Regions from separate parts of the Streptomyces sp. NPDC007808 genome, predicted to be linked through region 2. Evidence: riboswitches for the same ligand, from Rfam matches in the RefSeq annotation. Region 2 holds a riboswitch; each other region holds the start of a gene.
The links. Region 2 has a riboswitch for cyclic di-AMP ahead of ACFYNL_RS32680 (transglycosylase SLT domain-containing protein). Riboswitches for the same ligand answer to the same signal wherever they lie in the genome.

Region 1 (9,948 bases), on a different contig from region 2:
GACCACACCCGGCTGCGCCGTCTGGTCAGCAAGGCGTTCACCCCGCGCCGGGTCGCCGAGTTCGCGCCCCGCGTGCAGGAGCTCACCGACAGCCTCATCGACGGGTTCGCGGACAAAGGGGAGGCCGACCTCATCCACGAGTTCGCCTTCCCGCTCCCCATCTACGCCATCTGCGACCTGCTCGGCGTTCCCCGAGAGGATCAGGACGACTTCAGGGACTGGGCGGGCATGATGATCCGTCACCAGGGTGGCCCGAGGGGCGGTGTCGCGCGGTCGGTGAAGAAGATGCGCGGCTATCTCGCCGACCTCATCCACCGCAAGCGCGAGGCACTCCCGGACACCCCCGCACCCGGCGAGGACCTCATCTCCGGCCTCATCCGCGCCTCCGACCACGGTGAGCACCTCACCGAGAACGAGGCCGCCGCCATGGCCTTCATCCTGCTGTTCGCCGGTTTCGAGACCACCGTCAATCTCATCGGCAACGGCACCTACGCCCTGCTGACGCACCCCGAGCAGCGCGCCCGCCTCCAGCGTTCCCTGGCCGCCCAGGAAACCGCCCTCCTCGAAACCGGAGTGGAGGAACTGCTGCGCTACGACGGCCCCGTCGAACTCGCCACCTGGCGGTTCGCCAAGGAGCCGCTCACCATCGGCGGGCAGCGGATCGCATCCGGCGACCCCGTCCTGGTCGTCCTGGCCGCCGCCGACCGGGACCCGGAGCGGTTCGCCGACCCCGACGTCCTCGACCTCGGCCGCCGCGACAACCAGCACCTCGGGTACGGCCATGGCATCCACTACTGCCTCGGCGCCCCGCTGGCCCGCCTGGAGGGCCAGACCGCCCTCGCGACCCTGCTCACCCGGCTCCCGGACCTGCAACTCGCGGTGGACCCGGCCGAGTTGCGGTGGCGCGGCGGCCTCATCATGCGGGGGCTGCGAACACTTCCGGTGCGGTTCACCCCAGTTGGGTGAGTGTGTCCACCTCGGCAAACGTGACACGCACTCACCTCTGTGATCTTCACGTGATCTGCGCGGCATTAACTTGTGACAAGTGATCGTCTGCCTATACGTTCACGGATCAACGACGGCGCCCACGCTTCACGCGCCGCGGTCACTGCTGTCTCGTGAAAGGTCCCCGCATGCTCTCCGGGAACGGTCGTCACCGTCGCCCCCGTCAGGCGCCGGCACTCCTGGTCGCGGCCGGAGTGACCGGCTCCGCCATCGCCATCCCGCTCCTCGGTGCCACGGGGGCGAGCGCGGCCGACGGTACGGTCTGGGACAAGGTGGCCGACTGCGAGAGCGGTGGATCCTGGAGCGCGGACACCGGCAACGGGCAGTACGGCGGCCTGCAGTTGACCCAGGACGAATGGGACGAGTACGGCGGTCTCGACTACGCGGCGAGCCCCGACCTGGCGAGCCGTTCCCAGCAGATCGCGGTGGCGCAGGAGATCCTCGCGGACCGCGGAACCAGCCCCTGGGGCACATGCGCGGTGCTCAACGGCCTCACCAAGGAGTCGGGGTCGGTCGACCTGGACACCGGTGTGGAGGAGGACTCGCCGTCCGAGGTGTCCGGGTCATCCGGATTGCTTGACTCGCCAGGTCGGTCCGATTCATCCGGATCACCCAACAGGTCCAACCCATCTGATTCATCGACTTCATCCGACTCTTCCGGTTCTTCGGACTCTTCCGACGCCTCGACTCCGTCGGGTGACTCGAACTCGCCGAGCGGCTCTTCTGATGAATCGTCCGAATCGCCCGATAGCTCCTCATCGTCTCCCTCGTCATCCCCGCAGGCCGAAAAGTCCGAAAAGGCGGACGCGTCGCCCGACTCCCGGGTCGCGCAGTCGCCGGACAGCTCTCCCGTAGAAGCCCCCAAGGGGGACAATCGGGACGACTTGGGGCAGTCCGCGGGCTCCTGGAGCCTGGTCGACACCGGGTCGATCGAGGACGCGACCACCGGCTCCGGGCGTCATCGCGGAGCCAGTGCCGACGAGAGCGAGGTCGTCGACGGCGCCGCCAAGCCCTCCGGCCGCCACGCCTCGTACAGCGTCCGCCCGGGGGACACCCTGGCCTCCATCGCCGACTCCCTTGAGCTCGACGGCGGATGGCGTGCGCTGTACGACGCGAACAAGGACGCCATCGGCGCCGACGCCAACGACATCTTCCCCGGTCAGACCCTGGACGTCCCGACCGAATAGGGGCCGAACAGGGCGAAAAACTGCGGGAGTTCGCGTCACGTTTCGCTCCTGAATGTCCGTTTTAAATGTAGTGAGAGATAGATCTCAGAAGCCCTGATCGTCTTTGAAATTCCGCGAATCGCGTGTCTACGGTCGTGACCGCTCGCCACCAGTGCGGGCCCCGATGGCCGTCACGCCGAATCCTGCCGGCGGCCGTACGGGAACAGTCGTCGCGTCAAGCGCCGTAGGCAGGAGCGGGGGACCCAAGGTTTGCGCCGGGTCCGGCAGTTGAGGCCCTTCGGGGCCGCACGGCCGGAGCCGGCTCGGGGTGAAGCCGCGCAACAGCAGCCGAGAGGCGAGCGTGCGCGGCCGGGCAACTCAACCGGCCCGAACCCGACAGCTCACCTCGTAGGCGTCGGTGAGGGGATCTCTCCATGCTGTTTTCCAGCAAGGGCAAGCACCGTCGTCCGTCCAAGGCCGTCCGTGCCATCGCCGTCGTCGGCGTCACCGGCGCCGCCGCCGTCGCCGCCCCGCTGATGGCCGCGGGCAGCGCCTCGGCCGCCACCGCCTCCGAGTGGGACGCCGTCGCCCAGTGCGAGTCCGGCGGTAACTGGTCGATCAACACCGGCAACGGCTACTACGGCGGTCTGCAGTTCTCCGCCTCGACCTGGGCCGCGTACGGCGGCACCAAGTACGCCTCCACCGCCGACCAGGCCACCAAGGCCCAGCAGATCGAGATAGCCGAGAAGGTCCTCGCCGGTCAGGGCAAGGGTGCCTGGCCGCACTGCGGCACCGGCCTGTCGAACGCCGCCTACTCCGGCGCCTCGTCGAGCGACTCCTCGCAGAGCTCCGAGACCACCACCCGCTCCACCGAGCAGCAGTCGGCCTCCCGCTCCGCCGAGCGCCCGGCCGCCGAGAAGGACAAGACCGTCACCACCCCGACCGGCAAGAAGGTCAAGAAGGGCGACGGCGAGTACAAGGTCGCCAAGGGTGACACCCTCAGCTCGATCGCCCAGGAGCACGACGTCAAGGGCGGCTGGGAGAAGCTCTTCCAGCTGAACAAGGACATCGTCCAGGACGCCAACCTGATCTACCCGGGTCAGCAGCTGCACCTGAAGTAGTGCGGGCCGAAAGCTGAACCCCGGCGCCCTCACATCCGTGGACCTCAGAGTCAGGACCCCGTGAGGGCCGCCCCCCCCGTCCCCACGGACTCCCCGCTCCGGTGCGTGTTCCCCCGTACGCGCCGGGGCGGGGCTTTTCTCTGTCCGCGTCCGGTCGCCCGACGGCACGGGTGCATCCTTGCGTCGGCCTTCGCTGCGGATTCGTTTCCTGTCCGTCATCCGGAAGCTCTTTGTTCCGCCTGGGAACAATGTGTACCGTCAGTCTGTCCACGGGACGGTCGCTCGCCGACCGATGTCCCGGGGGCGGTTAGGCTCTAGGCGCGAGGCCCCGTGCCCGCACCACCAGCGACACATCGCGTCACATCCCAAGAAGGAGATGCTCGTGCCGTCCATCGACGTCGTCGTAGCCCGGGAAATCCTGGACTCCCGAGGCAATCCCACGGTCGAGGTCGAGGTCGGCCTCGACGACGGCAGCACGGGTCGTGCCGCCGTCCCGTCCGGCGCCTCCACCGGCGCCTTCGAGGCCATCGAGCTCCGCGACGGTGACCCCAACCGCTACCTGGGCAAGGGTGTGGAGAAGGCCGTCCTCGCGGTCATCGAGCAGATCGGCCCGGAGCTGGTCGGCTACGACGCCACCGAGCAGCGCCTGATTGACCAGGCCATGTTCGACCTGGACGCCACCGACAACAAGGGCTCCCTCGGCGCCAACGCCATCCTCGGCGTCTCGCTCGCCGTCGCCCACGCCGCCTCCGAGGCCAGCGACCTCCCGCTCTTCCGCTACCTGGGCGGTCCCAACGCGCACCTGCTGCCGGTGCCGATGATGAACATCCTGAACGGCGGCTCGCACGCCGACACCAACGTGGACATCCAGGAGTTCATGATCGCCCCGATCGGCGCGGAGACCTTCTCCGAGGCGCTGCGCTGGGGCGCCGAGGTCTACCACACCCTCAAGAAGGTGCTGAAGCGCAAGGGCCTGAACACCGGTCTCGGCGACGAGGGCGGCTTCGCCCCGAACCTGGACTCCAACCGCGCCGCCCTCGACCTCATCCTGGAGGCCGTCAAGGAGGCCGGCTACACCCCCGGCGAGCAGATCGCCCTGGCGCTCGACGTCGCCGCCTCCGAGTTCTACAAGGACGGCGTCTACGTCTTCGAGGGCAAGGAGCGCTCCGCCGCCGAGATGACGGACTACTACGCGGAGCTCGTCGACGCGTACCCGCTCGTCTCCATCGAGGACCCGCTGTTCGAGGACGACTGGGACGGCTGGAAGACCATCACCGAGCGCCTCGGCGACAAGGTCCAGCTCGTCGGCGACGACCTGTTCGTCACCAACCCCGAGCGCCTCGCCCGCGGCATCGAGGAGGGCGCCGCCAACGCCCTGCTGGTCAAGGTCAACCAGATCGGTTCGCTCACCGAGACCCTGGACGCCGTCGAGCTGGCCCAGCGCAACGGCTTCAAGTGCATGATGTCCCACCGCTCCGGCGAGACCGAGGACGTCACCATCGCCGACCTCGCCGTCGCCGTGAACTGCGGCCAGATCAAGACCGGCGCCCCGGCCCGCTCGGACCGCGTCGCCAAGTACAACCAGCTGCTGCGCATCGAGGAGATCCTCGACGACGCCGCGGTGTACGCCGGCCGCAGCGCCTTCCCGCGCTTCAAGGGCTGAGCCGTAAAGGGTCAATCCTTAGCCAGTCGTACGTACGTCCCCGTACCGGTCCCGTACCGTGTGCGGGGACGTACGCGTGTGAAACGGGAGGCGGGACATGGCCGTCAAGGACCGGGACCGGTTCTCCACCGCGACCAGGATCCGGTTGCTCGGCGAGCAGACGGCTGCCCGTGTCTACCGCTCCCAGACCAAGCGGCAGGCCCGGCGCTCCAGGCTCACCGGACGCGCCGCCCTGCTCGCGCTGGTCGTCTGCTCCATGGTGGTGGCGCTGGCCTACCCCATAAGGCAGTACGTCTCCCAGCGGGCCGAGATCGCCGACCTGAAGCGCCAGAAGCAGGAGGCCGCCGAGCGGGTCGAGCAACTGCGCGACACCAAGGCACGCTGGCAGGACGACGCCTACGCCGAGCAGCGGATCCGGGAGCGGTTGCACTATGTGATGCCCGGCGAGACCGGGTTCGTGGTGATCGACCCGGACGCCGCCCGGCAGTCGCGGACCGACCAGGGCGCGGCCGACCGCCCCTGGTACACCGACATCTGGGACGGGGTCGACAAGGCCGACGCCGCCGACCACTGAGACCAGCGAGACCGAGAAACCGGCGAGAGCAGCGAGGCCGGCCGGTCCGGGCGAACCGATCGCCCGGACCGGCCGACCCGTCGCCGGCGAGAAACCGATAGAAAGACAGGCATGGAAACGCCCCCGCCGCCCACCCCGCGCACCGAGCCCACCGACACGGACGTCGAGGCATTCAAGCAGCAGCTCGGGCGTCCGCCGCGCGGGCTGCGCGCGATCGCGCACCGGTGCCCGTGCGGGCAGCCGGACGTGGTCGAGACGGCCCCGCGCCTGCCCGACGGCACGCCCTTCCCGACGCTGTACTACCTGACGTGCCCCAAGGCGTCGTCGGCGATCGGCACGCTGGAGGCGAACGGCGTGATGAAGGAGATGACGGCGCGGCTGGAGACCGACCCGGAGCTGGCCGCCGCGTACCGTGCCGCGCACGAGGACTACATCCGGCGCCGGGACGAGATCGAGGAGCTGAAGGGCTTCCCCAGCGCCGGTGGCATGCCGGACCGGGTGAAGTGCCTGCACGTGCTCGTGGCGCACTCCCTGGCCGCGGGCCCCGGAGTCAACCCGCTCGGGGACGAGGCCCTCGCGATGCTGCCCGAGTGGTGGCGCAAGGGAGCCTGCGTGACGCTCCCGGAGGCGTCCGAGGGGGACGTCCAGTGAGCCGGGTCGCCGCCGTCGACTGCGGCACCAACTCCATCCGGCTCCTCGTCGCCGACGCCGACCCGCTGACCGGGCAACTCGTCGACCTGGACCGCCGTATGACGATCGTTCGCCTCGGCCAGGGCGTGGACCGCACGGGCCGGCTCGCTCCCGAGGCCCTGGAGCGGACCTTCGCGGCCTGTCACGAGTACGCGGCGATCATCAAGGAGCACGGCGCGCAGCGGCTGCGCTTCGTGGCGACCTCCGCCTCGCGGGACGCCGAGAACCGCGACGAGTTCGTGCGCGGGGTCGTGGACATCCTGGGCGTCGAGCCCGAGGTGATCACCGGGGACCAGGAGGCGGAGTTCTCCTTCACGGGGGCGACGAAGGAGCTGGCGGGCCGGGAGGACCTGCACCGGCCCTACCTCGTCGTGGACATCGGCGGCGGCTCCACCGAGTTCGTCGTCGGCGAGGAGCACGTCCGGGCGGCACGGTCCGTGGACGTCGGCTGTGTGCGGATGACCGAACGTCACCTGGTCCGGGACGGCGTCGTCTCCGACCCGCCCTCCGCGGAGCAGATCGCAGCGATGCGGGCGGACATCGAGGCGGCCCTCGACCTCGCCGAGGAGACGGTGCCGCTGCGCGAGGCGCGCACGCTGGTGGGGCTCGCCGGGTCGGTCACCACGGTGTCGGCGATCGCCCAGGACCTGCCCGGGTACGACTCGACCCGCATCCACCACTCGCGGATCACCCGCGACCGGGTCCGGGAGATCACCGACTGGCTCCTGCACTCCACCCACGCCGAGCGCGCGGCCGTACCGTCCATGCACCCGGGGCGGGTCGACGTCATCGCGGCGGGTGCCCTGGTGCTGCTCGCGATCATGGAGCGGATCGGCGCGGAGGAGGTCGTGGTCAGCGAGCACGACATCCTCGACGGCATCGCCTTCAAAGTGGCCGAGGACGCCGAGGGCGGCCGGCCCGGCGGCTGACCGTCGGCCCCCGAACGGCACGGAACGGCCCCGGCACCTCCCAGAGGTGACGGGGCCGTCGTCTATGCCCACGGGGGCTGTCCGTCAGTTGCAGAGAAGGACGATGAGGCCGCTGCACCCCCCGTCGTCGCCGTGGTGGTGTCCGTGGTGGTGACCGTGGTGGTGTCCGTGGTGGTGACCATGGCCACCGGCCGCGACCTTGGTGGCGACGGGGTGGGCGGGAGCGGCCGCGGCGGAGGCGGCCGACGCTGCCCCCAACGCCAGGGCAATGCCCAGGGCAGCGCCGACAGAGACTATTCGCGAGGAGGCCCGCTTGAGGGCTCGGTGTGTGGTGATCATGGCTGAACGTTATGCACCGTTGTGTCCACTCCGCTCGCCGAGCGTGGCCGACGGGTGAACGGCGCCCGCGGCCGCCCTCCGCGAGGGGTGCGCCAGACCCGTTCCCGACTGGTCAGCGGGCTGCGCGAGTGAGCGCGCCGACCGGCGTACGAGCGCCTCCGAGGGGGTCTCGCGGGCCCCTTTTCCGCCGCGCGCGAGTGCCCGCCCGGGAAAGTTCGTGAAGTTCTTCACAAGGAATTCGGCCCTCCCGAAGCAAGGACAGGGGCCGGTTGACCCTTCCGAGGGGTGAACAGGCCCTTGAACATGTTCAGATGGGCGGTGTATGAGGGCCGGGGTAAACCGCCCCCGGAGGGTGTTTCCGTCCGCTCACAGGGGGCCCGACGGGACAGAGAGGCAGCTCACGCGGCATTGACAACGGGTCGCGGGGTGGGCCGGTTCCCGATCGTGACCATGACCTGCGTCACGCGGGCCGGGGAGTGTAGCACAGGGCATGGAAGAGCTTGTGAAGGGGCGCACGAGCGACCCCCCTGGAGCGGGTGGATACTCGATGGCATGAGCACCACGGAGCGTCCCAGGATCCTCGTAGTAGGCGGTGGGTACGTAGGCCTGTACGCAGCTCGGCGCATCCTCAAGAAGATGCGCTACGGCGAGGCGACCGTCACGGTCGTCGACCCCCGGTCGTACATGACCTACCAGCCCTTCCTCCCCGAAACCGCCGCCGGCAACATCTCCCCGCGCCATGTCGTCGTCCCGCTGCGACGCGTGCTGCCGAAGGCGGAGGTGCTCACCGGCCGGGTCACCACCATCGACCAGGACCGCAAGGTCGCCACGATCGCCCCGCTGGTCGGCGAGGCGTACGAGCTGCCCTTCGACTACCTGGTGATCGCGCTCGGCGCGGTCTCCCGCACCTTCCCGATCCCCGGCCTCGCCGAGCAGGGCATCGGTATGAAGGGCATCGAAGAGGCCATCGGCCTGCGCAACCACGTGCTGGAGCAGCTGGACAAGGCCGACTCCACGACCGACGAGGAGATCCGCCGCAAGGCGCTCACCTTCGTCTTCATCGGCGGTGGCTTCGCGGGCGCGGAGACCATCGGCGAGGTCGAGGACATGGCCCGTGACGCGGCGAAGTACTACACCAACGTGTCCCGTGAGGACATGCGGTTCATCCTCGTCGACGCCGCCGACAAGATCCTCCCCGAGGTCGGCCCCAAGCTCGGCCAGTACGGCAAGGCGCACCTGGAGGCCCGCGGGGTCGAGGTCTACCTCTCCACCTCGATGGACTCCTGCGTCGACGGCCACGTCGTGCTGAAGAACGGTCTGGAGGTCGACTCCAACACCATCGTGTGGACGGCCGGCGTCAAGCCGAACCCGGCCCTGGCCCGCTTCGGTCTGCCGCTCGGCCCCCGCGGCCACGTCGACTGCGAGACGACCCTCCAGGTCAAGGGCACCGACTACATCTGGGCCGCGGGCGACAACGCCCAGGTCCCGGACCTCGTCGGCCGCAAGGCGGGCAACGAGAACGCCTGGTGCCCGCCGAACGCCCAGCACGCGCTGCGTCAGGCCCGCGTCCTCGGCGACAACGTGATCTCCGGTATGCGGGGCTTCCCGCAGAAGGACTACGAGCACGCCAACAAGGGTGCGGTCGCCGGTCTCGGCCTGCACAAGGGCGTCGCGATGATCGTCATGGGCAAGATGAAGATCAAGCTCAAGGGCCGTCTCGCCTGGTACATGCACCGTGGCTACCACGGTCTGGCGATGCCGACCTGGAACCGCAAGATCCGCGTCTTCGCCGACTGGACCCTCGGCATGTTCCTCAAGCGTGAGGTCGTGGCGCTCGGCGCGCTGGAGTCCCCGCGCGAGGAGTTCTACGAGGCGGCCAAGCCGGCGCCGGTGCCCGCGGCGGCCAAGCCGGAGAAGACCGAGGAGAAGGCCAAGGCCTCCTGACCTCGTCCGGTCACTGAACGAACCGAAGGACCTCCCGCCATCCGTGGTGCGGGAGGTCCTTCGGCTTTCCGGCGCCTCCGTCACGGTGTTTGCCCAGTCGTAACGCGCGTGGGGGACTGCGCCCGCCCCCCGCGGGTGTTTTCGTGGTGTTGGACATTCCGACCACCATCGGAGGTGTGCGCCATGGCTGACGCCGCGCGGCGGCTGCAGGTCCTTCTCGAACGACTGCTGGGAACACCGCTCCCGGTGCGCATCCGCGCCTGGGACGGTTCGCTGGCGGGGCCGGCGGGTGCGCCGACCCTCGTCGTCCGCAACCGCCGTGCCGTGCGCCGGCTGCTGTGGAAGCCGGGTGAACTGGGCCTGGCCCGCGCCTGGGTGGCCGGTGACCTCGGCATCGAGGGCGATGTGTACGCCGCCCTCGACCTGCTCTCGGGGCTGGTGTGGGAGCGCGGGGAGGACGCCCGCGGTCTCGCGGAGATCCTGCGCGATCCCGAGGCGCGCGCCGCCGTCCGTGGGC
Region 2 (9,948 bases):
CTTACCTCCGTCGTCGGCGGCGGCTGTCCGTCTCGTTTCCTCGCCCGGGAGTCTTGCGATCCCGCGCAGGTCCACCCCTGAGCCGCCATTCTCACCCGAATCGGTGAGGAGTGGTGTTGTCCGTGTTTCCATCTGACCAAATCGGCCAGGGCGATTCGTCAGCCTGCGGAGCCAACTCCGCGTACACCTGCGGTATGACAGCCGACGGCGGTGTCTCCCCCGACCCGTAGGGGTCGAGGGAGAAGACGCCGGGGCGTGTGCCGCCGATTGCGCGCGGTTCGCCCGGCGTGTGTGCCCCCGATTGCGCGCGGTTCGCCCGGCGTGCGGCGCGCGAAACCGCGTCGCCTTCAGGTCGCACTCGCCCGGGCAGGGCGTTCAACCGCCGCATCGGCGAGGCCGGCGCAAGGGGAAGTCGGGTCGGCCCACCGGGCCTTGAGGGGAGCGGGAGCGTTCACCGTGAGCGGCGTCGGCGCCCTGGTGGGACGGTGCGCACGGATGCGGTCGGCGGCGAGGGCGGCGGCCACCACCGCGACGGTGGGACCACCGGGTTTCGCGGGGTGCTCTCCTGGATGCGCACACCGGCGCGTGAAGCGAGTCACATGCGGCAAGGGCTGCCGCGACCGGGGCCCGCGACCCGTGCGCGAGGGGTCGCGGCGAGGTCCGGCGGGCGGCTATCCGGCCCGGTGCACCACGGCGTCGCACAACTCCATCAGCGCGGCCTTGGCGTCCAGGTCGGGCAACGGAGCCAGCGCGGCCCGCGCCTCCTCCGCGTACCGCACCGTGTCCCGGCGCGCCTGCTCAAGCGCCGGATGCACCCGCAGCGCGGACAGCGCCTCGGCGTGCCGCACGTCGTCACTCAGGTCGGACGCCAGCAGCTCGCACAGGGCGACGTCCTCGGCGAGCCCGAGGCGCTCGGCCCGCTCCCGCAGCCGCAGCACCGGCATGGTCGGGATCCCCTCCCGGAGATCCGTCCCTGGCGTCTTGCCGGACTCGTGGGAGTCGCTCGCGATGTCCAGCACGTCGTCCGCCAGCTGGAAGGCGACCCCGAGCCGCTCCCCGTACTGGGTCAGCACATCGACGACCGTCTCGTCGGCGCCGGACATCATCGCCCCGAACCGGCACGACACCGCGACCAGCGAGCCGGTCTTGCCGCTGAGCACGTCCAGGTAGTGCTCGACCGGATCCCGCCCGTCCTGCGGCCCCGCCGTCTCCAGGATCTGCCCGGTGACCAGCCGCTCGAACGCCTCGGCCTGCACCCGCACCGCCTCGGGCCCGAGGTCGGCCAGGATGTGCGAGGCCCGCGCGAACAGGAAGTCCCCGGTCAGGACGGCGACGGAGTTGCCCCAGCGGGTGTTCGCGCTGTCGACACCGCGCCGCACCGCGGCCTCGTCCATCACGTCGTCGTGGTAGAGCGTCGCCAGATGCGTCAGCTCCACGACCACGGCCGACGGCACGATCCCCGGCGCATAGGGGTCCCCGAACTGGGCGGCGAGCATCACGAGCAGCGGCCGGAACCGCTTTCCGCCCGCCCGCACCAGGTGCTGGGCGGCCTCGGTGATGAAGGGGACCTCACTCTTGGTGGCTTCGAGCAATCCCTCCTCGACAGCCGCCAATCCGGCCTGGACATCGGCTTCCAGAGCCTGGTCCCGCACGCTCAGCCCGAACGGCCCGACGACGGTCACGAGGGGTCTCCTGTCTGCTGGTGTCTGCTGGCGGTTACACGGTTTGTCGATAGGTCGCTGCCATCACTCAAGTCAGCGTATCCGGTCACGTTTCGATCACCGATGCCGCCCACCCGTCCACCATGGGCGGTATCGGATCACGACCGGTATGTTTTTGATCACCCGATAAGGCCGGATACCTATCCCCTTATAGGTAAATAGCATCCATAATCCTGACGCGGCCGCGACACGGGACCCCTCGACCGGCGCGAGCGCCCCACGCGGGAAGCCTTCCGTGCCGCCATGGACATGTCGAACAGAAGCGCCGTCCGTCACCCCGGCGAGTCTCACCCTCGCGCACATCCGCACGCCCTCCCCCCTTCGAGACGCCCCTCCGGGCGGGCCCGCACCGGCACCCGTCGAGTACCCACAGCGGGGCAGGAGCCACGGACGCTCACCATGACAACGACGCGCACCACGTCCGAGGTTCCGTCCACGCCGGACACTGCCGCGAGTCCGAAGCGAGCCGAACCTTCCGCGCGAGCGAGCCGAACCTTCCGCGCGAAGCCAGCCGAACCTTCCACGCGAAGTGAGCCGGACCTTCCACGTGTTGACACTGGGTCGGCCCATCCGGGCGCGTAACACAAGACGGAACGAAGACCCCCTTTTCCACCGCACACGGGAAAAACGGACTCCAGATACGGCCATTTAAAGGCGAGTTGGATCCATTGCCCGATTTGCCGCTCTTGTGGACACCAGTGAGTTGAGTCACGCGCAACCCTCACCCCGGTCGACCACCCCCGCCCCGCCTCCCCTTTCAACACACGCAAGTTGAGGCTTGGCAACCGCAAAGGATCAAGCGCCCCATAGACGCCCGACCATGGTCAACACGCCCAACAAGTGACCACGGCACTTGTTCCCGACATGTGCTCTCGCATACGTTCCCGCTCAGTCGGGCGGACGCCGAATCCTGCCGCCGCCCGAGTCAGCCACCTACGCACTCACTCACGCACGGCAGGAGCGGGGGACCCAGGTAAGTCGCCGGACCCGACGCCTCGATGGCACGGGCCCGGCTGGGGGTGAAGTCGTGCCGTCCCAGGGCGGCACGGCCGGGCATCTCCCGCCCGAACCCGACAGCTCACCTCGCAGGCGCCGGAGAGGAACAGCGCCATGCCCCGAGGCAAGCACCGCCGCCCCCGTACCAACCCGCTCACCCGACGCGTCGTCGCCGCCGGAACCGGAACCGCCGCTCTCGCCCTCCCGCTGCTGAGCGCGACCAACGCCACCGCCGCCGAGCCGGCCAAGGTCCCCGGCACCCTGCAGACGGCGCCTCAGTCCGCGCCGGCCGCGGTGAAGGCCAAGACCCTCACGTACACCACGAAGAAGGGCGACTCGCTCTACGGCATCGCGGAGCGGTACGACGCGCAGGGCGGTTGGCGCCAGCTCTACAAGGACAACCGCGAGGCCGTCGGTGACAACCCCCGGCTGATCCACCCGGGCGTCGACCTGAAGGTTCGAGCCACCAAGACGCCGGGCAAGACGGCAGACAAGGCGTCCGCGCCGGCCAAGAAGTCCAGCGTGGCCCGCGCCACCCAGGCCGCCGCCAAGAGCTACCCCGACAACCTGGACGGCTGGATCCGCGAAGCGCTGGACATCATGGCTCAAAAGGGAATTCCTGGTTCCTACGAGGGCATTCACCGCAACATCCTGCGTGAGTCGTCCGGCAACCCGGCCGCCATCAACAACTGGGACTCCAACGCCGTGGCGGGCACCCCGTCCAAGGGCCTCCTGCAGGTCATCGACCCGACCTTCGCGGCGTACCACGTGCCGGGCACGGCGTACGACCCCTTCGACCCGGTCGCGAACATCACCGCCGCGTGCAACTACGCGGCCGCGCGGTACGGCTCGATCGACAACGTGAACGGGCCCTACTAGACCGCGGACGGCCCGGCCCCCACCCGGGGCCGGGCCTACTGCGTACCCCCTACTGCCTACCGCCTACTGGGCGAAGTCGGCCAGGCTCCCCACGAACAGCCGTTCAAGGACGACGGCGATGCCGTCGTCCTCGTTCGAGAGGGTGATCTCGTCGGCCACCGCCTTGAGTTCGGGGTGGGCGTTGGCCATCGCGACACCGTGGGCGGCCCAGTCGAACATGGGGATGTCATTGGGCATGTCACCGAAGGCGATGGTCTCGTGCGCGCCCAGGCCGAGATGGTCGGCGGCGAGCGCGAGACCGGTCGCCTTGGTGACGCCGCATGGCTGGAGTTCGACGGTCCCCGGCCCCGACATGGTGACGGTGGCGAGAGAACCGACCACCGCCCGCGCCGTGGCCGCCAACTCGTCGTCCGACAAGGTCGGGTGACGCAGCAGCACCTTGCTGATCGGCTCGCACCACAGGTCCTCGCGACGCCCGACCCGCACCGCGGGCAGAGTGGGGTGGGGCATCAGATAGCCGGGCTCGATGAGCGTGAGCCCGTCGACCCCGTCCTGGTCGACGGCCGCGTACACCTGCCCCACCTCCGCCTCGATCTTGCCGAGCGCGGTCTCCGCCAACTCCCGGTCCAAGGTGATGGACCACAGCAGCCGGTCCGATCCGGCGTCGTACAACTGCGCACCCTGTCCGCACACCGCGAGCCCCGTACTGCCCAGGGCGTCGAGGAGCGGCCGCACCCTTGGCGCCGGCCGCCCGGTCACGACGAGGTGCTGGGCACCGGCCGCCGCCGCCAGCGCGAGCGCGTCGACGGACCGGTCCGAGTGCGTGTCGTCGCCTCGGAGCAGGGTCCCGTCGAGGTCAGTGGCGATGAGTGAATATGCGATAGGTGCGGCCATGATCAGAGAATACGGACAGGACGCCCCATCGACTCGACGTGAACCGGACGGCTGCTGTGTTCACATGTGTTGACACCTGTTCCGGTTGCCCGGCCGCTCCCCCTTCTGTTTTCGTTTCTGTTCCCCTGCGACAACTTCCTTACCCTTGCTGCGATTTCACCCCCACGTGGTGCCCGCCGGCTCCTTGATCGTGGTGTTGATGCGGTTGAACATGTTCGTGACCGAGATGGTGAGGATCAGCGCCGACAACTCCTTCTCGTCGAAGTGGTCGGCCACTTCGTCCCACAGCTCCTGCGGAACCGACTCGTGCGAACGGTCCGCGAGCCTCGTCATCGCCTCGGTCAGCCGCAGCGCGGCCCGCTCGGCATCGGTGAACCAGGGCGCCTCCCGCCACGCCGAGACGGAATCGATCCGCTCGTCACTCGTCCCCGCCTTGCGCAGGTTGGCCGTGTGGCCGTGCACACAGGCGCCGCACCCGTTGATCTGGCTGGCACGCAGCCCGACGATCTCGGCCACCTCCTGCGGCAGACCGCTCTCGCCGATCGCATGGAACAAGGTGCCGATGCCCTTGAGAGCGTTCGGAAGGACGTACGCCGGGTTGGTCATCCTTGCCTGCATTGCTGCCTCCGGTGTCAGTGGTGTCGCTTTCACTGCACTGACGGATCCCGACCCGCGGTTGTGACGAACCGGCGGCACACATCGGCCCCGCGGATCTGCCGAAGCCCGGCGCCATATGCGGCGACCTGGTGATTCACGACCGGCGACGCGAAAACCCGGCACTGCCCAAGAGGGGTGCCTCACACGTAACGTGTGGCCCGACCACATGGCACACGGAGCGGATGAGAGTGAGGCACCACCCCATGCCCCCCTTCGATCTCCCCGAGGGCGACCCCTTCGGCACGCACAACCTTCCGTACGGCGTCTTCTCCCTCCCCGGCTCGGACGCCGCACGCCGGGTCGGCGTCCGGCTCGGCGACCACGTCCTCGACGCGGGCGGGGCGGCCCACGCACTCGGCTCGCCGTACGCCCCGCTGCTGGCGAAGGACTCGCTGAACCCTCTGCTCGCCGCGGGCCCCACCACCTGGTCGGACGTCCGGCGCGCGCTGACCGCCTGGGTGACGGTGCCGGCGCATCAGGAGGCGATCACGGAGTTCTTCCATCCGCTGTCGTCGGTCTCGTTGCACCTCCCCTTCGAGGTCGCGGACTACGTCGACTTCTACGCCTCCGAGAACCACGCCCGGAACGTGGGCCAGATCTTCCGCCCCGACGCGGCGGACTCCCTGACTCCCAACTGGAAGCACCTCCCGATCGGTTATCACGGCCGGGCGGGCACGGTCGTCGTGTCCGGCACGGATGTCGTACGGCCGTCCGGCCAGCGCAAGGCGCCCACTGACGCGGCTCCGGTCTTCGGCCCGTCGGTCCGCCTGGACATCGAGGCCGAGGTCGGTTTCGTGGTCGGCACACCGTCTCGGATGGGCAAGCCGGTGGCACTGGGCGACTTCCGGGAGCACGTCTTCGGCCTGTGCCTGCTCAACGACTGGTCGGCTCGTGACATCCAGGCGTGGGAGTACGTCCCCCTCGGCCCGTTCCTCGGCAAGTCCTTCGCCACGTCGGTGTCGGCGTGGATCACCCCGCTCGACGCCCTGGAGGATGCGCGCGTGGCACCGCCCGAGCGCACCCACCCGCTGCTGCCGTACCTGGACGACTCGGGTTCCGAGACGGAACCCGGTGGCTACGACCTGCGTATCTCGGTGGCCGTCAACGGTCATGTGATCTCGGAACCTCCCTTCTCCTCCATGTACTGGACGGCCGCCCAGCAACTGGCCCACATGACCGTGAACGGGGCTTCCCTGCGCACGGGCGACCTGTTCGGCTCGGGCACGGTGAGCGGCCCGACCGAACGCGAGCGCGGGTCACTGCTGGAGCTGACGTGGAACGGCCGGGATCCCCTGGAGCTGCCGGACGGCAAGCGGACGTTCCTGGAGGACGGCGACGTGGTGACGATGTCCGCCTGGGCTCCGGGGCCGGGCGGGGTCCGGGTGGGGCTGGGCGAGGTCACGGGGCGGATCGTGGCGGGGTGATGCCGGGGGCTCTCTGCGGCGGCCGGGGCGCCCATGGGCAGGTTGCGGTCTCCCGCCCTGGATCCGGGGCTCCGGCCCAGTAGGAATCCGGGCTCCGGCCCAGTCGGAGACCGGGCTCCGGCCCAGTCGGAAACCGGGCTCCGGCCCAGTAGGAATCCGGGCTCCGGCCCGGTCGGAAACCGGGGGGCCGTCCGCTCGCCCGCCGAGGGCCCCCGCCCTCCCGAACTCCGGGCGCCCTGGCCCGCGACCTGGTCAACTCACAACCGCCGCCTGCCGTTTCGCGGCATCGGTGCGCGGCCGGACGGACCGCTGACCGTCTGCGCGGGCTGCATTCGGGGCGTCTTTCCGGCTGACTCTCGCGACGGTCACCGTCATACTGACTGGCGGTGGGAAGCGCGCCGCAGCCGTCCCTCGCGGCCCACCGCCCCGCACAGCCGACCCCGCACCTTCCCTGACCAGGATCCGGAGCCCCCGGCATGACCGTCTGCCTGCTCCTGCTGAGCATCGTCGCCCTGACGGCCGCCGTACCCGTCCCCCGAGCGCTGACCCGGGCCACCTGGCCCGAACGGGAACCCGTGGTCGCCCTCTGGACCTGGCAGTGCCTGGTCGCCACCGTCCTACTGTGCTGCCTCACGGCCCTGGCCCTGGCCACCGCCGCCGTCTTCGGCACGGTGCGCGCCCAGCTGTTCGCGCCGGCGCCCCCGTCGGTGACCGAGGCGTACGACCTCTCGGCCACCCCGACCTGGACGGCCGGACTCGGTCTGCTGCTCGCCTGCGGTGCCGCTTGGACGACGGCGATGCTGCTCCGCGAGCTCGTCGAGGCGCGCCGACGCCATGGCCAGGCCAGGGCCCACCTTCGGGAACGCGCCCCCGAACTGCCCGCAGGGCTGGGCTCGGTGCGCGGCCCGCTGCTGGTCCTGGAGGACGAGTACCCGGACGCCTGGTGGATGCCGGGCAGTCCGTCCCAGCTGATCGTCACCACAGGCGCCCTGCGCCGCCTCACCGACCACCAGCTCGACGCCGTCCTCACCCACGAGCGTGGCCACGCCCGAGCCCGCCACGACTGGCTGCTGCACCTCTCCACCGCGCTTGCCACCGGCTTCCCCCACGTCCCCTTGTTCGCGCACTTCTGCGACCAGACCCACCGCCTGGTCGAACTGGCCGCAGACGACACCGCGTCACGGCGCTGCGGTCACCTGACGACGGCACTGGCGTTGATCGAGCTCAACCAGCACCGCGGCGTCCTTACCTGCGACTCCACCCACCGCCTCCTGGGCGAACGCGTCAACCGCCTGCTCCAGCCCCCGCCGCGCCTGGGCCGCCGCGACCGGGCACTGACGACGACCCTGGCCGCGCTGGTGCCGCTGCTCCCCGTGCTGATCACATTCGCTCCGGGACTGACGGCGTTGACCTGACGGTCGTGCGCGGGCCACTGCCGCATGGCCCACTCGGGCCCTGAGCGGCTTCGCCGCAGGCGCGGCACGCCGGACCCGACCCAGGCGGGCGCCCCGCGCGGTCCCGCCTGCCCCGCAGCGCCCGCACGCCCTCTCGCCGCACCGGGCGAAGCCTCAAATACGTCCAATACGCGGCGCTCAGCCCGGCGCTCCTCAGCCTCCGCCCGGCACTCCCTTAGCCTTCGGCCCCGGACACCCCGGAGCACCCACCGGACACCGCGGGGCCCGCCCCGGGCGGACGACGGGCTGTGCGGGCCCGGCCTAAGCCCAGTCCTCCGGTTCCTCCGGCTCCGCCTCCAGCTCGGGCCAGTCGTCCGCGCCGGGATCCGCGTCCCGATCCACGGCGGCACCGGCCCCGGCGGCGGGCTCCCCGCGCACCGAGCCCAGGACCTCCAGCACTCCCTCCCCGTAGGTCGCCAGCTTCTTCTCCCCCACTCCGCCGACCCCGCCGAGCTCACGCACCGACTGAGGCCACACCGTCACGATCTCCCGCAACGTCGCGTCATGGAAGATCACATAGGCCGGGACCCCCTGCTCCCGAGCCTGCTCGGCACGCCAGGCCCGGAGCGCCTCGAAGGCCGGCACCAGCTCCTGCGGCAACTCGGCCACCGCGGCCTTCGCCTTGCGCTCCCCCCGCCCGGAGCCCGAACCCGACCCCCGCGCGACGGCGGGCTGCTTCGGCTCCTTGCGCAGCGGCACCTCGCGCTCCCGCCGCAGCACAGATCCGCTCGCCTCCGTCAGCACGAGCGTCCCGTACTCCCCCTCGACCGCGAGCAGTCCCTGCGCGAGCAACTGCCGGATCACACCCCGCCATTCGCCCTCGGTCAGGTCCTCGCCGATGCCGAACACGGACAGCTGGTCGTGGTCGAACTGGATCACCTTGGCGGTGCGCCGCCCCAGCAGGATGTCGACGATCTGCACCGCCCCGAACTTCTGTCCGCGTTCCCGCTGCAGCCGCACCACCGTCGACAGCACCTTCTGTGCCGCGACCGTGCCGTCCCAGGTCTCCGGCGGGGTCAGGCAGGTGTCGCAGTTGCCGCAGCCCGCGGGGTCGGGGTCCTGGCCGAAGTAGGCGAGCAGTTGGCCCCGCCGGCACTGGGCCGTCTCGCACAGCGCGAGCATCGCGTCCAGATGCGCGGCGGCCCGGCGCCGGAACGCCTCGTCGCCCTCGCCCAACTGGATCAGTTTGCGCTGCTGTATGACGTCGTTGAGGCCGTAGGCCATCCAGGCGGTGGAGGGCAGCCCGTCACGGCCGGCACGACCCGTCTCCTGGTAGTAGCCCTCTACCGACTTGGGCAGGTCGAGATGGGCGACGAACCGCACGTCCGGCTTGTCGATGCCCATCCCGAAGGCGATGGTCGCGACCACGACCAGGCCCTCCTCCCGCAGGAAGCGGGACTGGTGCGCCGCGCGCGTCCCCGCGTCCAGGCCCGCGTGGTACGGCACCGCCTCGATGCCGTTGCGGCTCAGGAACTCGGCCGTCGCCTCCACGGACTTGCGCGACAGGCAGTAGACGATGCCCGCGTCGCCCGCGTGTTCCCCCCGCAGGAAAGCCAACAGCTGCTTCTTCGGGTCCGCCTTGGGCACGATCCGGTACTGGATGTTGGGCCGGTCGAAGCTCGCCACGAAGTGCCGGGCGCCCGACATGTTCAGCCGCTGGGTGATCTCCTTGTGCGTCGCGTGCGTGGCCGTCGCGGTGAGCGCGATCCGTGGGACGTCCGGCCAACGCTCGCCGAGCAGCGAGAGGGCCAGGTAGTCGGGGCGGAAGTCGTGGCCCCACTGGGACACGCAGTGCGCCTCGTCGATGGCGAAGACGGCGATCTTGCCGCGTGAGAGCAGGTCGAGGGTCGAGTCCAGGCGCAGTCGCTCCGGTGCGAGGTAGAGGAGGTCCAGCTCGCCCGCGAGGAATTCCGCCTCCACCAC
Region 3 (9,948 bases), on a different contig from region 2:
AGAGCACGCCCGCATGGGCGGAGGCGCTCGTCATACGGCGGCGATGGTGCCGTCGGCACAGGACCTCGTAGCCGACCTCCGCGGTGAGTCCGTTCACATCACCGACGACGACCTGCTCGCCTTCCACCACCATCTCGCCGCCCACGGTACGGGCATTGTGGGTGGCACGCGCTCCGCACCAGCACAGCGCCTCGACCTGGAGCGTCTCTATCCGGTCCGCCAGCTCGATCAGCCGTCTCGACCCCGGGAACAGCTTCGTGCGGAAGTCGGTGGTGATGCCGAAGGCGAAGACGTCCAGGTCCAAGTCGTCCACGATCCGCGCCAGTTGATCGATCTGCACCGGCGTGAGGAACTGCGCCTCGTCCACGATCACGTAGTCGACCTTGCCGCCCTGCGAGACCCGGTCGACGACGTAGGCGTACGGATCCAGGCCCGGAACCGCCTCCACGGCGTCGGTCACCAGGCCCAGTCGCGAGGAGAGCTTGCCCTCCCCCGCTCGGTCGTCCCGGGTGAAGTTCAGGCCCTGCAGCCCTCTCGCCGACCGGTTGTGCGCGATCTGCAGCGCCAGCGTCGACTTCCCACAGTCCATCGTTCCGGAGAAGAAGACCAGCTCGGGCATGTTGAGTTGAGCACCTTTCGGTGAAAGAGGGGCGTGGATCGGCCCGGCGCCGCCGGGCCGGACGGTCAGGAGCGTACTTCGAGCAGGGGGACCAGCTGCTCGGCGGGGGTCATCGAACCGTGGTTGCCGACCATCGCCGACTCCTTCGGCTCTCGCTCGGACGCGATGATCAGGACGTCGTCCCGCGCGGCCGCGACCACGTCCCCGATACGGTCGTACACCCGCTCGTCGATCCGCGGGCCGAACCAGCCCGCGGCGATCGCCTCGTCCCGGGAGGCCACCCAGAACTGCTCGCCGAGCACCTCGCGCCAGCAGGTCACCACGTCCTGAGCCGCGCCCGGCACCGCGTAGACGTGTCGCGCTCGGCCCTCGCCGCCCAGCAGGGCGACACCGGCGCGCAGCTCCCAGTCCTCGTCGAAGTCGATGCGGTGCTCTTCGTCGAAGGGCACGTCGAGCATGCCGTGGTCGGCGGTGACGTAGAGCGCGCTGCGCGGCGGGAGCTGCTCGGCGAGGCGCTGGACGAGCCGGTCGACGTACATGAGCTGGCCGCGCCAGGTGTCCGAGTCGACGCCGTAGCGGTGGCCCGCGCCGTCGAGCTCGGCGTAGTAGGTGTACACCAAGGAGCGGTCGCCCGCGGCCAGTTGCTCGGCGGCGAGGTCCATACGCTCCTCGCCGGTCAGCCGCCCGAGGAACGTTCCGCCGCTGAGCGCGACCTTGGTCAGCGGGGTGTTCTGGAAGGTCGGCGACGACACCTGGGCGGCATGCACGCCCGCCCGGTGCGCCAGGTCGAAGACGGTGGGGTACGGCTGCCACGCCCTCGGTGCCGTCCACGGGTTCCAGCGCAGCTGGTTCATCAGCTCACCGGTCTCCGGGTTGCGCACGGTGTAACCGGGCAGGCCGTGCGCGCCCGGCGGCAGGCCGGTGCCGACCGAGGCGAGGGAGGTCGCGGTGGTCGCGGGGTAGCCGGCGGTGATCGGGCGGCCGGTGCCGCCGCGCGAGCTGCCCAGCAGGGAGGTCATGAACGGCGCGTCCTCGGGGTGCGCCCTGAGCTGCTCCCAGCCGAGACCGTCGATGAGGAACACGCAGTTCCGATCAGCGGGGGTGAGCTCGGTGATGGCCGCGCTCATGTCCGGTACGGCCATCCCCGCGGCCAGCGTGGGCAGCAGATCGGCGAGCGATCCGCCGCCGTACTCGGGGACCGGCGCGGAGGCGACGGCGAGGGGCTCCGGATGCGCGTCCCAGGCGGTGGAGGCGGACGGGGTGGGCGTGGAGCGCCCTCGATCGTGGGCGGCCGGTGGCGACGGGTGGGACATCAGCGAGCGACGTCCGCGGTCGCCTCGGAGAGCGCCTGCGCGAAGGCGAGCGCCTGGCGCACCGTCTCCGGGCCGTCACCGGCCTCGCTGACGCGCAGGCTGAGGTCGTCGGCCGTCGAGTTGCCCGTGTAGCCGTGGTCCGCCTCGCAGTTGGGGTCGCCGCAGGCGGCGGGCTCCAGGTCGATGCGGGAGACGGCACCCCAGCCGATGGTCAGCACGACCTCGCGGGGCAGGGTGCCCGGCGTGTACTGCTCCGGGTTGGCGACGACACGGCTGACGACGACCGACGAGATCCGGCCGAGCTTCACGGACTCGGTGGACGTCGTGGCGTACGGCGTCGGGGAGGTGCTGTCGGCGGCCTGCTCGTCGGTGTGGCTGACGATGAAGCGGTTGCCGGTGAGGACGAGCACGGTCACATGCCGCCGTACCTCGTTCTGGTCGAACGTCGTCTCCTGATGGACCAGGTACGACCGGATGGGCTCGCCGCCCACGGCGGCCTCCACCGCCTCGGCCACGAGGGCCGGGTAGTAGCCGCTGCGTTCGATCGCCGCACGCAGCCCCTGGGTCGTCGTACTGGTCTTGGCCATGACGCCCATCCTACGGGGGCGCACCGACTGCGAGGCACGGTCGTGGTGGTCTTCAGTACGCCGGCAGGGTCCGCGGGCCGAGGTCGTCGCGGGCGGGGGGCGGGGCGAGGCGTACGGAGGCGCCGAGCACGCTCAGGCCGTGGGTGGCGACGACGACCGGCTCCAGGGTGACGGCGACGACCTCGGGGTGGTCATCGACCAGCCGCGACACCCGCAGCAGCAGTTCCTCCAGGGCAGGTGCGTCGACGGGCGCGGAACCGCGCCAGCCGAAGAGCAGGGGCGCCGTCCGGATCGACCGGACGATCGAGGTCGCCTCGCGGTCGGTGACCGGGATGAGCCGGTGGGCCGTGTCCCCGAGCAGCTGAGAGGCCGCTCCGGCGAGCCCGAAGGACAGCACCGCACCGGCGGCCGGGTCGATCACGGCGCGTACGACGGTGTCGACACCGCGTGGCGCCATCCGCTGCACGACCGGCCGCAGCTCCTCCGGCTTGCCGAACAGTGTCGTCAACTCGGTGTACGCCCGCCGCAGTTGTTCCTCGTCCGCGAGGTCGAGCCGTACGCCGCCGAGGTCGGCGCGGTGCCGCAGGTGCGGGGCGGTGGCCTTGAGGGCGACCGGGTAGCCGAGGGTGCGGGCCGCGTCGGCGGCGGCGTCGGGGGTCGGGGCGTGCAGGGCTCGGTGCACATGGACGCCGTACTTCCCGAGCAGGTCGGCGGTCTCGTCCGTGCCGAGCGTGAGCCCCTGCCCGCGGGCGAGCAGCCCGTCGATGAGCCGGGCGGCACCCCGCTCGTCGATGTCGTCGTACTCGGGCACCTTCCCCGGGTCGGCCGCCTCGCGCCGCCACTGGGAGTACTTCACGGCTTCGGCGAGCGCCCGGACGGCACGCTCGGCGGCGGGGTAGGCGGGGATGAGGCGGGGGGCGTGCTCAGCGGTCTGCTGATCTTCGGGCCTGGGCTCGGCTGGGACGTCCAAGGGGCGGAAGGGGTGGGAACGGCCCGGCCTGCCGGGTGGTGTCGCACCGGCCTGGGGTGCCGTGCTGGCCGCTGCCGAGAGCGCCTCCGCGAGCCCGCCCAGCTCCACGTGCACCACCAGCACCGGCTTGCCCGGGACCCGCTCGGCCGCCGACCGCAGGGCCTCCGCCAGCTCCGCGTCCCCCGGTGAGACCTCCCCGATGGCCGGGATCGCCGTCACCACCACCGCGTCGCAGGACTCGTCCGCCAGGGCGCGCGCCAGGGCCGCCCGGAAGTCCTCGGCCGACGCCCCGGTGGTCAGATCCAGCGGCGGCAACGGGCGCAGCCCCTCGGACAGGCAGGCGTCGTACGTCAGCAGCCCCAGGGACTCGGAGTTGCCCATGATCGCCACCCGGGGCCCGGCGGGCAGCGGCTGCCGGGCGAGCAGCAGCCCCGCGTCCACCAGCTCGGTGATCGTGTCCACCCGTATCACGCCGGCCTGCCTCAGCAGCGCGGACACCGTGGCGTGCGGCAACCGCGTGGCCCGTACCGCGTGCCCCTGCGGGGCGGCGCCGCCGTGCCGCGCGCCCTGCACCACGACCAGCGGTTTGGCCGCCGCCGTGCGCCGGGCGAGGCGGGTGAACTTGCGCGGGTTGCCGATGGACTCCAGGTACATGAGGACGACGTCGGTGTCCGGGTCGTCGTACCAGTACTGCAGGACGTCGTTGCCGGACACGTCGGCACGGTTGCCGGACGAGACGAAGGTCGACACACCCGTGACCCCGGTGACCCCGCCGCCGCGTCGGTACAGCCGGGACAGCAGCGCGATCCCGATGGCGCCGGACTGGGCGAACAGCCCGATCCGGCCGGGGCGGGGCATCTCGGGAGCCAGCGAGGCGTTCAGCCGCACGCCGGTCGAGGTGTTGATGATCCCGAAGGCGTTCGGCCCGATGATCCGCATGCCGTACGCGCGCGCCTGCCGGACGAGTTCGCGCTGCCGCTGCCGCCCGTCGGGCCCGCTCTCGGCGTACCCGGCGGAGACCACGACCAGCCCCTGCACGCCGTGCTCACCGCACTCGGCGACGACGTCGGGGACGTGCTCGGCCGGCACCGCGACCACCGCGAGGTCGACCGGCCCGTCGATGTCCCGCACGGAGCGGTGGGCCGGTACCCCGTCGAGTTCCTTCAGATCGTCCCCGAACGCCTTGTTCACCGCGTACAGCCGCCCCGTGTAGCCGGCGTCCCTGATGTTGCCGAGGACACTGCGGCCCACCCCGCCGGGCGTGCGACCGGTGCCGATGACGGCGACGGAGCCGGGTACCAGCAGCCGCTGCACGGACCGCGCCTCGGCGCGCTGCTCGCGCGCGTACTGCACGGCGAGCGAGCGGTCCGTCGGCTCCAGGTCGAACTCCAGGCGTACGACCCCGTCCTCGAAGCTGCGCTGCTGGGTGTACCCGGCGTCCGTGAACACCTTGATCATCTTGGTGTTGGCGGGCAGCACCTCGGCGGCGAACCGGCGGATCCCGCGCTCGCGCGCGACGGCGCCGATGTGCTCCAGCAGGGCGGAGGCGACGCCGCGGCCCTGGTGGGCGTCCTGGACGAGGAAGGCGACCTCGGCCTCGTCGGCGGGTGCCGACGCGGGCATTCCGTCGGCGCCGATCCGGTCGTAGCGTACGGTTGCGATGAACTCGCCGCCCACCGTGGCCGCGAGTCCCACCCGGTCCACAAAGTCGTGGTGCGTGAAGCGGTGGACGTCCTTGGCGGACAGTCGCGGGTAGGGCGCGAAGAAGCGGTAGTACTTCGACTCGTCCGACACCTGCTCGTAGAAGCTGACCAGACGCTCGGCGTCATCAACGGTGATGGGGCGGATGCGTGCGGTGCCGCCGTCGCGCAGCACCACGTCGGCTTCCCAGTGGGCGGGGTACTCGTGCCGGTCCGAGGCGCTCTGCATGGGGCCCAGAGTACGGCTCGCGTCCGACAACGGCGCGAGGCAGTCCGTCCGGGACGTACGTGGGGTCGAGGCCGCGACCCGACGGTCACCTCAGGAGGGGTGCTTTGTCCTCTCCCGGCGTGCTTCACGGGTGTGGGAAACTGGTCTAGACAACCCTGAACACCGAAGGGCAGCAACACATGGCTGAGCGCCGCGTCAACGTCGGCTGGGCCGAGGGCCTCCACGCCCGCCCCGCCTCCATCTTCGTCCGAGCCGCCACGGCCACAGGCGTCCCGGTGACGATCGCCAAGGCCGACGGCAACCCCGTCAACGCGGCCTCCATGCTGGCCGTCCTGGGCCTGGGCGCCCAGGGCGGCGAGGAGATCGTCCTCGCCTCCGACGCCGACGGGGCGGACGCCGCCCTCGACCGGCTGGCGAAGCTGGTCTCCGAGGGCCTTGAGGAGCTGCCCGAGACGGTCTGAACGGCCTGAGCGGGTCTCCGCAGCATGCGGTGGAGCCGCGTCCGCCTTTCCGGCGGGCGCGGCTTCGCTGTTTCCAGGCGGGCTTCGCTGCTTCCGGGCGGGCTCCGCTGTTTCCGGGCGGGGCGCACCTCTTCACGGGGCAGGGCCGCGCCGGTTCCCCGGCCCGGGCGTCACCTGTCCCCGGTCGGGGCACGGCCGTTTTCAGGGGCGGCTGTTTTATAGGAGCGCCCGCGTTTTCACCGCCGGACGCGCGAGAAAGGGGCAGCGCCCGCGAAAAGGGCAGCAGAAATACACCGCCCCAAATATCTCCTCTTTGTATACGGCGCCCGTGTTAATGCCGCAGGCTCTGCATGTTTACGGGATGTTGCGAATTCCTCACACGCTCCCTGCGCTCACCGCCGGAGCCGAACCGCAGCCGGTGCGCGGAGAGCGAGCGCTCGGTGTGCAACGCCGTGATCGACCGGGCCCGCTCGCCGTCGCCGCGCGCCACGGCGTCCACGATCGCGCCGTGCTCGGTCCAGGACTCCATGGGGTCGACCGGCGGTTCCACCGCGTACATCCAGGCGATCTTGTGACGCAGCTGGGTCAGCATCGAGGTCAGGGCAGGGCTGCCGGAGGCCTGGGCCAGCGTCTCGTGGAACCAGCCGCCCAACGAGCGCAGATCCTCGCTATTGCCCCTTCTGGCCCGCTCCTGGCCCAACTTGACCAGGCCGCGCAGCACTTTGAGATGGGCCTCGGTGCGCCGCTGGGCGGCCCGGGAGGCGCCGAGCGGCTCCAGCAGGGAGCGCATCTCCAGCAGGTCCGCGGCCTCCAGCTCGGTCGGTTCGGCCACGCACGCGCCCGCGTGCCGCCGGGTCACCACGAAACCCTCCGCCTCCAGGGTGCGCAGCGCCTCCCGCACGGGGACGCGGGAGACGCCGTAGCGGCGGGCGAGGAGTTCCTCGGTGAGCCGGCTGCCGCGCTCATGGACCCCGGCGACGATGTCGTCCCGGATCGCGGTGCATACCGAGTGCGCCGGAATACGCATGACCGACCTCCGCTTTAATCCCCGTGAAACGTCGACGAACGACGCGTGGTCAGTGACTCTATTGCAAACAGCGGGAATTTCCGACGGGGAGCCGGAATCCATGGATATTTTTTGGACAGCCGAGCACCCCGGAAACGCCGAAAGCCCCGGCTCGGTGAGCCGGGGCTTCTGGAAGCGGGGTGGAGCCGTCAGAGGTTGACGCCGTGCGCGCGCAGATAGGCGACGGGGTCGATGTCGGAGCCGTACTCCGCCGTGGTGCGGGCCTCGAAGTGCAGGTGCGGGCCGGTGACGTTGCCGGTGGCGCCCGACAGCCCTATCTGCTGGCCGGGGGTGACGCTCTGGCCGACCGAGACGCCGATGGACGACAGGTGGCCGTACTGGGTGTAGGTGCCGTCGTTCATCTTGATCACGACGTTGTTGCCGTACGCCCCGCCCCAGCCGGCCTCCACGACGGTGCCGGCGCCGACCGCGTGGACGGAGGTGCCGCTGGCGGCGTGGAAGTCGACGCCGGTGTGGCTGCCGGAGGACCAGACGGCGCCGCCGGACTTGTAGCCGGTGGAGACGTACGAGCCGGAGATCGGGGCGACGTAGGACAGCAGGCGCTTGCGCTCGGCCTCGCGGGCGGCGCGCTCCTTGGCCTCGCGCTCCTTCTCGGCCTTCTCCGCCGCCTTCTTGCGGGCGGCCTCCTCGGCGGCCTTCTTCGCCGCGGCGGCCTCCTGGGCGGCCTGCTCCTGCGCGTCGGCCTGGGCGTCGATCTGCTCGGCGATCGAGTCGTCGACGGTGATGACGGGGATGAGCCCGGTCTGCTCGACAGCGGGTTCGGCGGCGAGGGCCGGGGCGGCCAGGGTGCCGATGACGCCGGTGGCGGTGAGAGCGGCGACGCCGGCCGCGCGGGCCGTGGTGCGCTCGAACCGGCTGGGCTTGCGGTGTTTCCCGGCGGGGCGGTTCTTCCCCGTGGCGCAGGTGAACGCCATGTAGTGGCTGGTCCTTTCCTTCCCTCTCGCCTACCGGGTTAGCTGACGGGTTCGGAGCAGGAAGGTCTCCTACGGACCCCCTCGCGGCTCGCGCGGGCGTCCGATTCACCCCAGGGACTACTGGGTCCCCGGCTCCCCTGGCTCGCGCCGTACGGGGACTCGGCGATGACTGTCCGGTGCCGCGGGCGCGGCGCACTGCCTGACGAACAGCCCGGAAGACGCTAAGCGGGAGGACTTTCAATCCCCAAACGGATCGCGGCTTTTGTAGCGCATCCCACAGGCCAGACAGGCAACCTCTCCCTCAATTCGGGCATAAAGGTGCCCTGGTGGCTTCGATGTCACCAGGGCACCTACGCGCGTGCGCTCGCCCGCGCCGCTCGGGTTCCTCTACTCGGCTGCCACGACGGTGACTTCACCGATGCCGAGGGCCTCGACGGGCTCCCGGATCTCGGCCGCGTCCCCGACGAGGATCGTCACCAGGCGGTCCACCGGGAAGGCGTTCACGGCCGCGGCGGTGGCCTCGACGGTGCCGGTGGCGGCGAGCTGCTGGTACAGGGTCGACTGGTAGTCGTCGGGCAGGTTCTGCTCGACCTGGTCGGCCAGGGTGCTCGCGACGGCGGCGGCGGTCTCGTACTTCAGCGGCGCCACCCCCACCAGGTTCTGCACCGCGAAGTCGCGCTCGGCGTCGGTCAGCCCCTCGTCGGCGACCCCGCGCAGGACCTTCCAGAGGTCGTCCAGCGCCGGGCCGGTGTTGGGGGTGTCGACGGAGCCGCTGATGGCGAGCATCGCCGCACCCGTGCCGTCCGGGGCGGAACGCAGGACCTGCGCGAAGGCGCGCACGCCGTAGGTGTAGCCCTTCTCCTCGCGCAGGACCTTGTCCAGGCGGGAGGTGAGGGTGCCGCCCAGGCAGTACGTGCCGAGCACCTGCGCCGGCCATACCCGGTCGTGCCGGTCGGGGCCGAGCCGGCCGATCAGCAGCTGGGTCTGCACGGCGCCGGGGCGGTCCACGATGACGACGCGTCCGGTGTCGTCGGCGGTCACCGGCGGAACGGGCCGCGGCTCGGCCGTGGAACCGGTCCAGGCGCCGAGGGTGTCGCCGAGCAGGGCGTCGAGGTCGACGCCGGTGAGGTCGCCGACGACCACCACGGTGGACGTCGCGGGGCGCACATGCCGCTCGTAGAAGGCGCGTACGGCCGCAGAGTCGATGCCCGCGACCGTGTCCTCGGTGCCCTGGCGCGGGCGCGACATGCGCGAACTCGCCGGGAACAGCTCCTTGGCGAGTTCCTTGGCGGCGCGGCGGGAGGGGTTGGCCAGCTCGTGCGGGATCTCGTCGAGCCGGTTGCGCACCAGGCGCTCGACCTCGGCGTCGTGGAACGCGGGTGCCCGGAGGGCGTCGGCGAGCAGGTCGAGCGCCTTGGGGAGCCGGGAGACCGGCACTTCGAGGCTGACACGGACGCCGGGGTGGTCGGCGTACGCGTCGAGCGTGGCACCGCAGCGCTCCAGCTCGGCGGCGAACTCCTCGGCGGTGTGCTTGTCGGTGCCCTCGGAGAAGGCGCGCGCCATGATCGTGGCGATGCCGTCGAGGCCCTTGGGCTCGGCGTCCAGGGGCGTGTCCAGCAGCACCTCGACGGCGACGACCTGCTGACCGGGGCGGTGGCAGCGCAGCACCGTCAGGCCGTTGTCCAGCTCGCCGCGCTCGGGCGCCGGGAACGCCCAGGGCCGGGCCTCGCCGGCCTGGGGCTGCGGGTGGAACTCCATGCTGGCGAGCTCGGTCACTGCGCCGACTCCTCGTTCTCGTCGGTGGTCCCGGCGGGGGCGGCCCCGTCGGCGGCGGCTTGAAGGTCCTCGGCCTCGCCGGCGACCGGCTCGTACACGAGCACGGCGCGGTTGTCCGGGCGCAGACGGGCCTGGGCGACCGCCTGGACCTCCTCGGCGGTGACGTCGAGGACGCGCTGCACGGCGGTGAACGCGAGCTGCGGGTCGCCGAACAGGACGGCATAGCGGCACAGTTCGTCGGCGCGGCCCGCGACCGTGCCGAGCCGGTCCAGCCACTCGCGCTCCAGCTGGG

Region 1: linked by a shared signal. The riboswitch ahead of ACFYNL_RS28035 (transglycosylase family protein) and the one ahead of ACFYNL_RS32680 (transglycosylase SLT domain-containing protein) in region 2 are both predicted to bind cyclic di-AMP.
Region 3: linked by a shared signal. The riboswitch ahead of ACFYNL_RS34310 (M23 family metallopeptidase) and the one ahead of ACFYNL_RS32680 (transglycosylase SLT domain-containing protein) in region 2 are both predicted to bind cyclic di-AMP.

The regions. Positions count from the first base shown of each region.
Region 1 covers NZ_JBIAEQ010000007.1:547,913-557,860, forward strand. The annotation lists gene ACFYNL_RS28025 (cytochrome P450) at 1-966, shown strand, start outside; gene ACFYNL_RS28030 (transglycosylase family protein) at 1,134-2,192, shown strand; cyclic di-AMP (ydaO/yuaA leader) riboswitch at 2,402-2,601, shown strand; gene ACFYNL_RS28035 (transglycosylase family protein) at 2,606-3,292, shown strand; gene eno (phosphopyruvate hydratase) at 3,675-4,955, shown strand; gene ACFYNL_RS28045 (septum formation initiator family protein) at 5,053-5,529, shown strand; gene ACFYNL_RS28050 (DUF501 domain-containing protein) at 5,641-6,180, shown strand; gene ACFYNL_RS28055 (exopolyphosphatase) at 6,177-7,148, shown strand; gene ACFYNL_RS28060 (hypothetical protein) at 7,233-7,487, opposite strand; gene ACFYNL_RS28065 (NAD(P)/FAD-dependent oxidoreductase) at 8,040-9,431, shown strand; gene ACFYNL_RS28070 (class I SAM-dependent methyltransferase) at 9,615-9,948, shown strand, end outside.
Region 2 covers NZ_JBIAEQ010000009.1:365,385-375,332, forward strand. The annotation lists gene ACFYNL_RS32675 (polyprenyl synthetase family protein) at 672-1,682, opposite strand; cyclic di-AMP (ydaO/yuaA leader) riboswitch at 2,654-2,826, shown strand; gene ACFYNL_RS32680 (transglycosylase SLT domain-containing protein) at 2,832-3,596, shown strand; gene ACFYNL_RS32685 (HAD family hydrolase) at 3,660-4,490, opposite strand; gene ACFYNL_RS32690 (carboxymuconolactone decarboxylase family protein) at 4,647-5,108, opposite strand; gene fahA (fumarylacetoacetase) at 5,351-6,571, shown strand; gene ACFYNL_RS32700 (M56 family metallopeptidase) at 7,048-7,986, shown strand; gene recQ (DNA helicase RecQ) at 8,287-9,948, opposite strand, start outside.
Region 3 covers NZ_JBIAEQ010000010.1:247,831-257,778, forward strand. The annotation lists gene ACFYNL_RS34280 (thymidine kinase) at 1-619, opposite strand, end outside; gene ACFYNL_RS34285 (alkaline phosphatase family protein) at 685-1,932, opposite strand; gene ACFYNL_RS34290 (DUF5998 family protein) at 1,932-2,528, opposite strand; gene ACFYNL_RS34295 (GNAT family N-acetyltransferase) at 2,572-5,418, opposite strand; gene ACFYNL_RS34300 (HPr family phosphocarrier protein) at 5,598-5,879, shown strand; gene ACFYNL_RS34305 (GntR family transcriptional regulator) at 6,211-6,906, opposite strand; gene ACFYNL_RS34310 (M23 family metallopeptidase) at 7,095-7,880, opposite strand; cyclic di-AMP (ydaO/yuaA leader) riboswitch at 7,893-8,055, opposite strand; gene ACFYNL_RS34315 (M16 family metallopeptidase) at 8,268-9,656, opposite strand; gene ACFYNL_RS34320 (M16 family metallopeptidase) at 9,653-9,948, opposite strand, start outside.